3 regions of the Streptomyces sp. NPDC056231 genome follow, and region 1 is predicted to be linked to each of the others. Evidence: riboswitches for the same ligand, from Rfam matches in the RefSeq annotation. Region 1 holds a riboswitch; each other region holds the start of a gene.
What was found. A riboswitch is a leader RNA that binds a small molecule or an ion and turns the genes downstream of it on or off. The one in region 1 is predicted to bind thiamine pyrophosphate.
Positions count from the first base shown of each region.

Region 2: it holds a riboswitch for thiamine pyrophosphate, as region 1 does, so the genes downstream of both, thiO (glycine oxidase ThiO) here and ACNPQM_RS29100 (thiamine ABC transporter substrate-binding protein) in region 1, are expected to answer to the same signal.
Region 3: it holds a riboswitch for thiamine pyrophosphate, as region 1 does, so the genes downstream of both, thiC (phosphomethylpyrimidine synthase ThiC) here and ACNPQM_RS29100 (thiamine ABC transporter substrate-binding protein) in region 1, are expected to answer to the same signal.

Region 1 is NZ_JBLVKW010000047.1:28,370-31,975, reverse strand. It holds gene ACNPQM_RS29105 (ABC transporter permease) at 1-809, opposite strand, end outside; gene ACNPQM_RS29100 (thiamine ABC transporter substrate-binding protein) at 926-2,047, opposite strand; TPP riboswitch at 2,121-2,237, opposite strand; gene rlmN (23S rRNA (adenine(2503)-C(2))-methyltransferase RlmN) at 2,279-3,385, opposite strand.
Region 2 is NZ_JBLVKW010000084.1:13,910-17,515, forward strand. It holds gene ACNPQM_RS37060 (NAD(P)/FAD-dependent oxidoreductase) at 1-864, opposite strand, end outside; gene ACNPQM_RS37065 (hypothetical protein) at 893-1,234, opposite strand; TPP riboswitch at 1,342-1,454, shown strand; gene thiO (glycine oxidase ThiO) at 1,452-2,642, shown strand; gene thiS (sulfur carrier protein ThiS) at 2,639-2,857, shown strand; gene ACNPQM_RS37080 (thiazole synthase) at 2,860-3,606, shown strand, end outside.
Region 3 is NZ_JBLVKW010000003.1:223,385-226,990, forward strand. It holds gene thiC (phosphomethylpyrimidine synthase ThiC) at 1-1,227, opposite strand, end outside; TPP riboswitch at 1,220-1,353, opposite strand; gene ACNPQM_RS04725 (YibE/F family protein) at 1,424-2,761, shown strand; gene ACNPQM_RS04730 (SsgA family sporulation/cell division regulator) at 2,843-3,280, opposite strand; gene ACNPQM_RS04735 (IclR family transcriptional regulator) at 3,382-3,606, opposite strand, start outside.

The sequences.
Region 1 (3,606 bases):
CGCGGCCTGCGGGAGGTCTGCGCCGGATCGACCAGCTTCAGCGCCATTTCCCCGCGCCGCACGGTCCACGCGTGCACGGCCAGGATCGCGCCGACCGCAGCGAACTGAACCAGTGTCAGCACGGCGGCCGTCGGAAGGTCGAGGAGCTGGGCGGTCTGCCGGTAGATCTCGACCTCCAGCGTGGAGTAGCCCGGACCGCCGAGGATCTGCACGACCCCGAAGGAGGTGAACGTGAAGAGGAAGACCATCAGCCCGGCGGCGGCCACCGCGGGCGCGAGGGCCGGCAGAGTGACCCGCCGCCACGCCGCGAACCGCCCGGCGCCCAGCACCCGGGCGGCCTCCTCCTGCCGCGGGTCGAGCTGCGACCACAGTCCGCCGACGGTCCGCACGACGACCGCGTAGTTGAAGAAGACATGGGCGAGCAGGATCGCCCACACCGTGGTGTCGAGACGCACGCCCGCCAGTTCGTCGAGGAAACCGCCGCGCCCCAGCAGCGCCAGGAAGGCCGTCCCCACGACGACGGTCGGCAGGACGAACGGCACGGTGACGACCGCCCGCAGCACCTGCTTGCCGGGGAAGTCGAAGCGGGCGAAGACATACGCGCCGGGCAGCGCGATCAACAGGGTCAGCGCGGTCGACGCGAGGGCCTGCCAGGTGGTGAACCAGAGGACGTCGAGGATGTCCGGCCGGGTCAGCACCTCGCCGATCCGGCCGAACTGCCAGGTGCCGTCGGCCTTCAGCCCGCGGCCGACGATCGCGACGACGGGGTAGGCGAAGAACAGCGCGAAGAACGCGACGGGCACGGCCATCAGACCGAGCCGCACCACACTTCCCCGCCACGCCCCCGCGCGACGGGGATCCGCGAGCCTGGACCGGGCGGGCGAACCCTTCCCGCCCGCGCCCGGACCGCGTACGGGACTCTTCGCTACTTCACTACGAGCGAGGACCACGACTGGACCCACTGCTCACGGTTCTTGGCGATGGCGTCCGGGGCCACGGTGGTGGGCCTGTCGACCGTGGCGCCGAACTCCGTGAAGAGCTCCGGCAGCTTCGCGTCCTTGGTGACGGGGCTCACGAACATGTTGAGCGGCATGTCCTCCTGGAACTTCTTACTGATCAGGAAGTCCAGCAGCGCCTTGCCGCCCGCCTCGTTCTTCGCGCCGTTCAGCAGACCGGCGAACTCGATCTGACGGAAGCACGTCCCGGTCGCGACCCCGGTCGGAGCCTCGCTCGGCTGCGGCTTCGCGTAGAGCACCTCGACCGGCGGGCTGGAGGCGTACGAGACGACGAGCGGCCGGTCCGCCTTGGCCTTCTTGCCGCCCGCAGACCCGGAGAACTCCTCGTTGTACGCCTGCTCCCAGCCGTCGACCACCTTCACGCCGTTGCTCTTCAGCTTCTTCCAGTAGTCCTGGTATCCGCTCTCGCCGTAGGTGGCGACGGTGCCGAGCAGGAAGCCGAGACCGGGCGACGAGGTCGCGGCGTTCTCGGTGACGAGAAGGTTCTTGTACGCGGGCTTCGCCAAGTCGTCGAAGGTCTTCGGCGGTGCGAGCTTCTTGTCGGCGAAGTACTTCTTGTCGTAGTTGATGCAGATGTCGCCGGTGTCGATCGGAGTGACCCGGTGCTTGGCCGCGTCCAGTTGGGTATCGGCCGCGACCCGGTCGATGCCCTTCGCCTCGTACGGGGTGAACAGCCCGTTGTCGAGGGCACGGGAGAGCAGCGTGTTGTCGACGCCGAAGAACACATCGCCTCGCGGGGAACCCTTGGTCAGGATCTCCTGGTTGAGGGCAGTGCCTGCGTCACCGCTCTTCAGCACCTTGACCGTGTAGCCGGTCTCCTTCGTGAACGCCTTCAGCACGTCCTTGGAGGCGTTGAACGAGTCGTGACTGACAAGCGTCACGGTCTTGGAGCCGGAGCCCTTCGTGTCACCGGCCCCTGATGCCGAGTCGTCGGAACTGCCGCAGCCGGCAAGTGTCGTGACGCCGAGCGCGGCAGCAAGGGCCGTTGCCGCGAGCTGCTTGGTCCCACGCGTGGTGCGGGTGGTGCTCATTATGAATTCCTCCTGGGTTTGACCAGGAAGAGACGCGGCCCTGCCCTTGGAGAAGCGGGCAGGGCGCAACAGCATGAGTTGATGACCGAACTTCCTACCCGGAATGACCCGGGCGAGGTTCAGAGGGTCTGCGGCCAACCTGTCCTCGGTGCCGCACTCTCAGCGCTGTGGCGCTCCCCTGTCGGAATATGAAGTTGATTTCCGGCCCAGGTTACACGGGCCGTTTCGGCCTCAGCGCTCGGATGCCGCCAGCTGCCCGCAGGCCCCGTCGATCTCCTGGCCGCGGGTGTCCCGCACGGTCACGGGCACTCCGTGGGAGGCGATCGCGTCGACGAACGCCTTCTCGTCCTCGGGGCGGGAAGCGGTCCACTTCGAGCCGGGCGTCGGGTTGAGCGGGATCAGGTTGACATGGACGCGCTTGCCCTTGAGGAGCCGACCGAGCAGGTCACCGCGCCAGGCCTGGTCGTTGATGTCGCGGATCAGCGCGTACTCGATGGAGATCCGGCGGCCGGACTTCTCCGCGTACTCCCACGCCGCGTCCAGCACCTCGCGTACCTTCCAGCGCGTGTTCACCGGCACGAGCGTGTCCCGCAACTCGTCGTCCGGCGCGTGCAGCGAGACGGCGAGACGGCACTTGAAGCCCTCGTCGGCAAAGCGCAGCATGGCCGGCACCAGGCCCACGGTGGAGACCGTGATGCCGCGCTGCGAAAGACCGAGACCGTCCGGCTCCGGGTCGGTCAGCCGGCGAATCGCGCCGACCACCCTCTTGTAGTTGGCGAGCGGCTCACCCATGCCCATGAAGACGATGTTGGAGAGCCGCGCGGGCCCGCCCGGAACCTCCCCGTCGCGCAGCGCACGCATGCCGTCCACGATCTGGTGGACGATCTCGGCGGTCGACAGATTGCGGTCCAGACCGGCCTGCCCCGTCGCGCAGAACGGGCAGTTCATCCCGCATCCGGCCTGCGACGAGATGCACATCGTCACCCGCTCCGGGTAGCGCATCAGGACGGACTCGACCAGGGTCCCGTCGTGCAGCTTCCACAGCGTCTTACGGGTGGTGTCGTCGTCGCAGCTGATGTGCCGGACCACAGACATCAGCTCGGGGAACATCGCCTCGGCGAGCTTGTCCCGTGAACCGGCCGGGATGTTGGTCCACTCGGCCGGGTCGTGCGTGTACCGCGCGAAGTAGTGCTGCGACAGCTGCTGCGCGCGGAACGGCTTCTCGCCGATCGCGGCGACGGCTTCCTTGCGCTCGGCGGGCGTGAGGTCGGCGAGGTGCCGCGGCGGCTTCTTGGCTCCGCGGGGCGCGACGAAAGTGAGTTCTCCGGGCTTAGGCATGGTTCATCCAGTGTCGCAGACACGCCATGGTCGCAGAGGCCTTCGCCAGGTCAGGAGGGGTGAGGTGCATATACGACCGGTCGTCGCTGGTCGTCATTAGTCGACGTCGGCGGCCCTTTGACGGCCCACAGACGGCCCAGAGACGGCCCAGCGATTCCGAGGGACAGTGACCGATTACACGAGAGAGAGGGTGCGCGCACAGCGGCCCACCGATACCTAGA
Region 2 (3,606 bases), on a different contig from region 1:
TCGCGCGGAGGGGAAGGAGGCGCAGTCCCCGACGGCGTACACATCGGGCAGCGAGGTTCGCAGCGCTTCGTCGGCGGTCACCGATCCGTCCGGTCCGAGCGCGATGCCGGAGCCTGCCAGCCAGGCGGTGGCAGGCCGGGCGCCGATCCCGACGACCACCGCTCCGGCCGCGAGTGCGCGGCCGTCGGCGAGGACCACCCGGCCGGGCTCGATGCGGGCCACCGGGACACCGGTGAGGAGTTCCGCGCCGCTCTCCCCGTACCAGCGGGCCATCGGAGCGACGACCTCGGCGGGCAGGACGCCCGCGAGCGGCCGGTCGGCGGCCTCGACGACGGTGACCTCGCAGCCCGCGGCGCGGGCCGCGGTGGCGAACTCGGCGCCGATCCATCCGGCGCCGACGACCACGACGGTGTGCTGCTCACCGAGGACCGGCCGCAGCCGTGCGGCGTCGTCGAGGGTGCGCAGCAGATGGACGCCGCGCACACCCTCGGAGCCCGGCAGCTCGACCGGTTCGGCGCCGGTGGCGATGACCAGGACGTCGTACGGGACGGGGCCCGTCGGGGTGTCCAGTTCGTGCGCCTCGGACCGGAGGCCGGTCACGTCGCGGCCCAGTTGCAGCTCGATGTCGAGCGCCTCGAAGTCGATGTCGAAGGCGGAGCCCTCGGCCTCGCCGAGCAGCACCGCCTTGGACAGCGGCGGCCGGTCGTAGGGCTGGTGCGGTTCGGCGCCGATCAGGGTGACCGGGCCGGTGAAGCCCTGTTCCCGCAGGGCCACCGCGGTCTGCACACCGGCCATGCCCGCACCGACGATGACGATGCGGCGCTCGGTCCGCCGGTCCGGCTGCTCAGTCTGCTGCTCGCTCACCTGTCCACCTTAAACACCTGACGATCCGTCAGCCAGACAGCTCCTCGACCACGCTCGTCCCGCTGCCCTCCTGCGACTCCCACTCCCACCGCTCCTCCAGCCGCACGCGGCCGTCGGCGAGGTCGACGACGGTGGAGAGGCAGTGTCCGGAGGATGTCGTTCCGTCCTGCTTCAACTGGACGTACCGGAAGTCGAGCCGATCGGCGGTCCTGGTGCCGACGAGATGGCCCCGGACCACGTCGCCGCCCGCGTACTCGGCCCAGATCCGGCCGCCCTCCTCGTGGTACGTGAAGCGGGTACGGGTGCCCACCTGGCCCGGCGCCTGGTCGGCGACCGGCGAGAGGACGAGTCCGTCGAGCGAACGGGCCACGGTGGCTGCTCCCTTACAAGGTCCGGGGGACGGGGTCCAGTGCCGTGACCGGCCATGTTTGCGCGACGGGGCAAAGCCTGCCGGGAGGGGCACTAGGGTGGCCACCGTAAGGCACTCGCGGGAGCCCGGACGCACCGGGCTGAGAGGGAGGCTGGGCGGCCTCCGACCGTACGAACCTGATCCGGGTCATGCCGGCGAAGGGAGGGGCTGGACGCCCATGCGTTCTTCCGGGAACACATCCGTATCCGCACAAGGGTCCGACGTCCTCGTCATCGGAGGCGGGATCATCGGTCTGGTGACCGCCTGGCGGTCTGCGCAGCGCGGTCTGCGCACCGCGGTCGTCGACCCCGAACCGGGCGGCGGGGCCGCCCAGGTCGCGGCCGGGATGCTCGCCGCCGTCACCGAACTCCACTACGGCGAGCAGATGCTGCTCGGCCTCACTACCGCGTCCGCCGCGCGCTACCCGGCCTTCGCGGCCGAACTGGAGGCGGCGAGCGGCCAGGACATCGGCTTCCGCGCCTGCGGCACCCTGGCGGTCGCCCTGGACTCCGACGACCGCGCCCATCTGCGGGAGCTGCACGCGCTGCAGCAGCGTTCGGGGCTGGAGTCTGAATGGCTCACCGGCCGTGAGTGCCGTCGGCTGGAGCCCATGCTGGCGCCGGGCGTGCGCGGCGGTCTGCGGGTCGACGGCGACCACCAGGTCGATCCCCGCCGGCTGGCCGCCGCTCTGCTGACGGCCTGCGAACGGGCTGGGGTGGTCTTCCACCGCGACTGGGCGGAACGCCTCGGGGTGGCACGGGACCGGGCCACCGGAGCCCTCCTCGCAGCCGGTACGGAGCTGGCCGCCGACCAGGTCGTACTCGCCTCGGGCAGCCTCAGCGGGCGGCTCGCCGGGCTGCCGGACGAGGTCGTTCCCCCGGTGCGGCCTGTGAAGGGACAGGTGCTCCGGCTGACCGTGCCCGCCGCTTACGCACCGTTCCTCACCCGCACCGTGCGGGCCGTGGTCCGGGGCGGCCATGTCTATCTCGTCCCGCGCGAGAACGGCGAGCTCGTCGTCGGCGCGACCAGCGAGGAGATGGGCTGGGACACCACCGTCACGGCGGGCGGGGTGTACGAGCTGTTGCGCGACGCCCACGAGCTGGTGCCCGGCATCACCGAACTACCGCTCGCCGAGACCCGGGCCGGCCTTCGCCCCGCCTCCCCCGACAACGCCCCGCTGCTCGGCCCCACCGCTCTGCCCGGCCTCCACCTCGCCACCGGCCATCACCGCAACGGCGTACTGCTCACCCCCGTCACGGGTGACGCGATGGCCGAGCTGCTGACCACCGGCGAGCTGCCCGCCGTGGCCCGCCCCTTCACCGCCGGACGATTCGCACCCGCCGCCGTACGTCAGGAGCAGCCCGCATGACCGACTCCCTTCCGCTCACCGTCTCCGTGAACGGCGATCCCCGTTCGATCGCCGCGGGCACCACCCTGGAGACCCTTGTGGCGACTCTCACCGCGGCGCCCTCCGGGGTCGCCGCGGCCCTCAACGAGACCGTCGTCCCGCGCAGCCGCTGGTCCGCCGCCACCCTCGCCGACGGCGACCGCGTCGAGGTCCTCACCGCGGTCCAGGGAGGCTGACCGTGTCCGACGATCTCTTCACCCTCGGCGGCACCACGTTCGGCTCCCGGCTGATCATGGGAACAGGCGGGGCGCCCAGTCTCGACGTGCTCGAACGCTCCCTGACGGCGTCCGGCACCGAGCTGACCACCGTCGCGATGCGCCGCCTCGACCCGACCGTGCAGGGCTCGATCCTCTCCGTCCTCGAACGCCTCTCGATCCGCGTCCTGCCGAACACGGCGGGCTGCTTCACCGCGGGCGAGGCCGTGCTGACCGCCCGGCTGGCCCGCGAGGCACTGGGCACCGACTGGATCAAGCTGGAGGTCGTGGCCGACGAGCGGACTCTGCTGCCCGACCCGATCGAGCTGCTGGACTCCGCGGAGACCCTGGTGGACGACGGGTTCACCGTCCTGCCGTACACCAGCGACGACCCGGTGCTCGCCCGGAAACTGGAGGACGTGGGATGCGCGGCGATCATGCCGCTCGGCTCCCCCATCGGCTCCGGGCTCGGCATCCGCAATCCGCACAACTTCCAGCTGATCGTCGAGCAGGCCCGGGTTCCGGTCATTCTCGACGCGGGCGCCGGGACCGCCTCGGACGCGGCCCTCGCGATGGAGCTGGGGTGCGCGGCGGTGATGCTGGCGTCGGCGGTGACCCGGGCGCAGGAGCCCGAGCTGATGGCGGCGGCGATGCGGCACGCGGTGGACGGCGGACGGCTGGCGTACCGCGCTGGCCGGATCCCGCGTCGCCACTTCGCCGAGCCCTCCTCA
Region 3 (3,606 bases), on a different contig from region 1:
CTGGAGGTCGATGTTCTCCTTGATCTTGTGCATCGGGACATGGCCCGGGCCCTCGATCATGGTCTGGACACCGAACCGCTTGGCGACCGAGTTGAGCTCGCCCAGCGTACGCAGTTCGGCGAACTGCGCCTCGTCGTTGGCGTCGGCGATCGAGCCGGGGCGCAGTCCGTCGCCCAGCGAGTACGTCACGTCGTACGTCGCGAGGAGCTCGCAGAGCTCCTCGAAGTTCTCGTACAGGAACGATTCCTTGTGGTGCGCCAGGCACCACGCGGCCATGATCGACCCACCGCGGGAGACGATCCCGGTCTTGCGCCGGGCGGTGAGCGGGACATAGGGCAGCCGCACGCCGGCATGGACCGTCATGTAGTCGACGCCCTGCTCGGCCTGCTCGATCACAGTGTCCTTGTAGATCTCCCACGTCAGCTCCTCCGCCCTGCCGTCGACCTTTTCGAGGGCCTGGTAGAGGGGCACGGTGCCGATCGGCACGGGGGAGTTGCGCAGCACCCACTCACGGGTGGTGTGAATGTTGCGGCCGGTGGAGAGATCCATGACCGTGTCGGCGCCCCACCGCGTCGCCCAGGTCATCTTCTCGACCTCCTCCTCGATGGAGGAAGTGACCGCGGAGTTGCCGATGTTGGCGTTGACCTTCACCAAGAACCGCTTGCCGATGATCATCGGCTCGGTCTCCGGGTGGTTGACGTTGGCCGGCAGGACCGCCCGGCCGGCGGCGATCTCCTCGCGTACGACCTCGGGTTCGACGTTCTCCCGGATCGCCACGTACTCCATCTCCGGGGTGATCTCGCCCCGGCGGGCGTATGTGAGCTGGGTGACGGGCCGCCCGTCGCGGCTGCGGCGCGGACGGCGCGGACGGCCGGGGAAGACGGCGTCGAGGTTGCGCAGTCCGCCGCGCGGCGAGGTGTGCACCAGCCCGTCGTCCTCGGGGCGGACGGGGCGGCCCACGTACTCCTCGGTGTCGCCGCGGGCGGTGATCCAGTTCTCCCGCAGGGGTGCGAGACCGCGCCGTACGTCGGTTTCGGTGGCGGGATCGGTGTACGGCCCCGACGTGTCGTACAGCGTCACGTCCTTGCCGTTGGTGAGGTGCACCTTTCGGACCGGCACCTGGAGGTCCGGGCGCGAGCCCTGGACGTATCCCTTGTGCCAGCCGATGGACGTGCCGGCCTCGTCGCTCTGGTTCGAGGCAGGCGTGCGTGCGTCCGATGTGGTCATGAGACCTACTCCCTACGCCGGCATTACCCGGTAACAGGTTCGGCGGTCGGCGCAGCCTGTCCCGTACGGATGTACGGATATCAGCGCCCTCTCAGCCCGGTGCTCCGAGCTCCCGCGTGTGCAAAGGTGCCACCACGCTAGCGCCTGTTCCGGCGTGCTGGACAGAGGGCCTGTTCCTTCTTGCGATGATCGACCGGTGACATCCCTCCAGAGCGCCCCCGGATCGCAGGACCATCAGCACGGGCATTCGCACAGCCACGGCCCTGCTGCGCCGGTCTCCACACATCTGCGCAAGGTCATCGCGGGTGTGCTGATCCCGTTCGCCACCGCGGTCGTCGTCGGCCTGGTGGTTCTCTGGCCGGGCGGTGCGCCCGCGCACGAGCGCACCGGTGTCGGTTTCGACCGGCAGACCCAGCAGGGCAAGGTGGTGAACGTCGACAAGGTCGACTGCAAGGACGTGAATGCCGCACAGACGCCGGTCACGGGCGGCACCACGACGCCATCTAAGGACGCGGGCGCCGGTCAGGAACCGGGGCTGTGCGAGAAGGCCACGGTCGAGGTGACGACCGGGCACGACAAGGGGCGCACGTTCGTCGAGATCGTTCAGCCCGACGCCCCTCGGCAGTTGGGCCAGGGTCAGGGCGTGGTTGTGGCGTACGCCCCCGACGCACCCCATGACCTGCAGTACTCCGTGACGGACGTGAACCGGACGTTCCCGATGGCTCTGCTGGCCGGGATCTTCGCTCTCGCCGTGGTCGTCGTCGGCAGAATGCGCGGGTTGATGGCGCTGGTCGCGCTCGCGGTGTCGTTCGCCGTACTGACCCTGTTCATCCTCCCCGCGATCCTTCAGGGGTCGAATCCGCTGCTCGTCGCGGTCGTCGGGGCCAGCGCGATCATGCTCATCGCGCTCTACATGTGCCATGGCCTGACCGCACGTACCTCGGTCGCGGTCATCGGCACCCTGATCTCACTGCTGCTGATCGGGCTGCTCGGTTCGCTCTTCATCGGCTGGGCGAGCCTGACGGGGAACACCGACGACAGCACCGGTCTGATCCACGGCCTCTACCCCCACATCGACATGAGCGGCCTGCTGCTGGCCGGCGTCATCATCGGTTCGCTCGGTGTGCTCGACGACGTGACGGTCACCCAGACGTCGGCGGTCTGGGAGCTGCACCAGGCGGACCCGACCATGGGTGCGCGAAAGCTGTACCGGGCAGGGATCAGGATCGGTCGCGACCATATCGCCTCGGTGGTCAATACGCTGGTGCTCGCCTACGCAGGCGCCGCGCTTCCCTTGCTGCTGCTGTTCTCGATCGCGCAGAGCGGTGTGGGGACGGTGGCCACGAGCGAGCTCGTGGCGGAGGAGATCGTCCGGACGCTGGTCGGCTCGATCGGACTCGTCGCCTCGGTGCCGGTGACGACGGTGCTCGCGGCGCTGGTGGTGTCCGCGGACCGCACAGGGCTCGGCGCGGAAGCAGGAGCTTCGGCACCCGTACGGGGCGGGAGGGGCCGACGTCGCAGGGCGAGGCATTGAGCACCTCGACGCGGAGCACATATCACCCGTTCGGCGGATACGGCGTTCGATCGGCCGGTAGGCCGTCCGCGCAGTTCTTCCTCAGCCGGCGTTCTGTTCCTTGGCCAGGATCCGGCCCAGCGCCTCTTCCAGGCTGCCCTCGAAGTCACTCAGCGTGCACTCCTGCCCGAGGGGCACGAGCTTGTCCGTGCGGTCGAGAAACGCGACGAGTGGCGCTGTACCGGCCCTGAACAGGGCGCGATCCGCCCCGACCTGCAGTCGGATGTGTACGTCGGAGAGTCCCTCGGGCTCCGTGGGACTGATGTGCACATCGCCGTCGCCGCTGGGGCTGTTGAGGCCGTCCAGCAGCAGCTCACGACCGAAAGCCCAGGTGACGGGGGCGTCGCCGGGCAGATGGAAGGTCATCCGGATCGCATACGGATCGCACACCTCGTACCGGAGTTCCACCGGGATACGAAATGAGAGCTCCTCGGAAACGAGAAAGCTCATCATGACCTCAGCTTGAACCGACTCGCGCATCGTCCAACCCCGCAGTAGTTGAATCTGGCCAGGAATGATCCCCCATGGCCCTATTGACGCCATCGTGGTGCACGCGATAGCAGATCACAAGGAGTGATTTTTCAGATACTGATAGAGAACACGAACGAGCGCAAGAGGCTTGCCACTTCGCCTCGTAGTCGTTCGACTGCGGGGAGCAATCGATCTTCCTGCTCGAGAGGCATGGAAATCGCCATGGCGGCCGCAGTGAACCCGGCCGTGATCGGGATGGCCGCACAGACCGTCCCGAGGGCGTACTCCTGTCGTTCGATGACAGGCTTCATCCGCTCCAACGACCTCAACCGTTC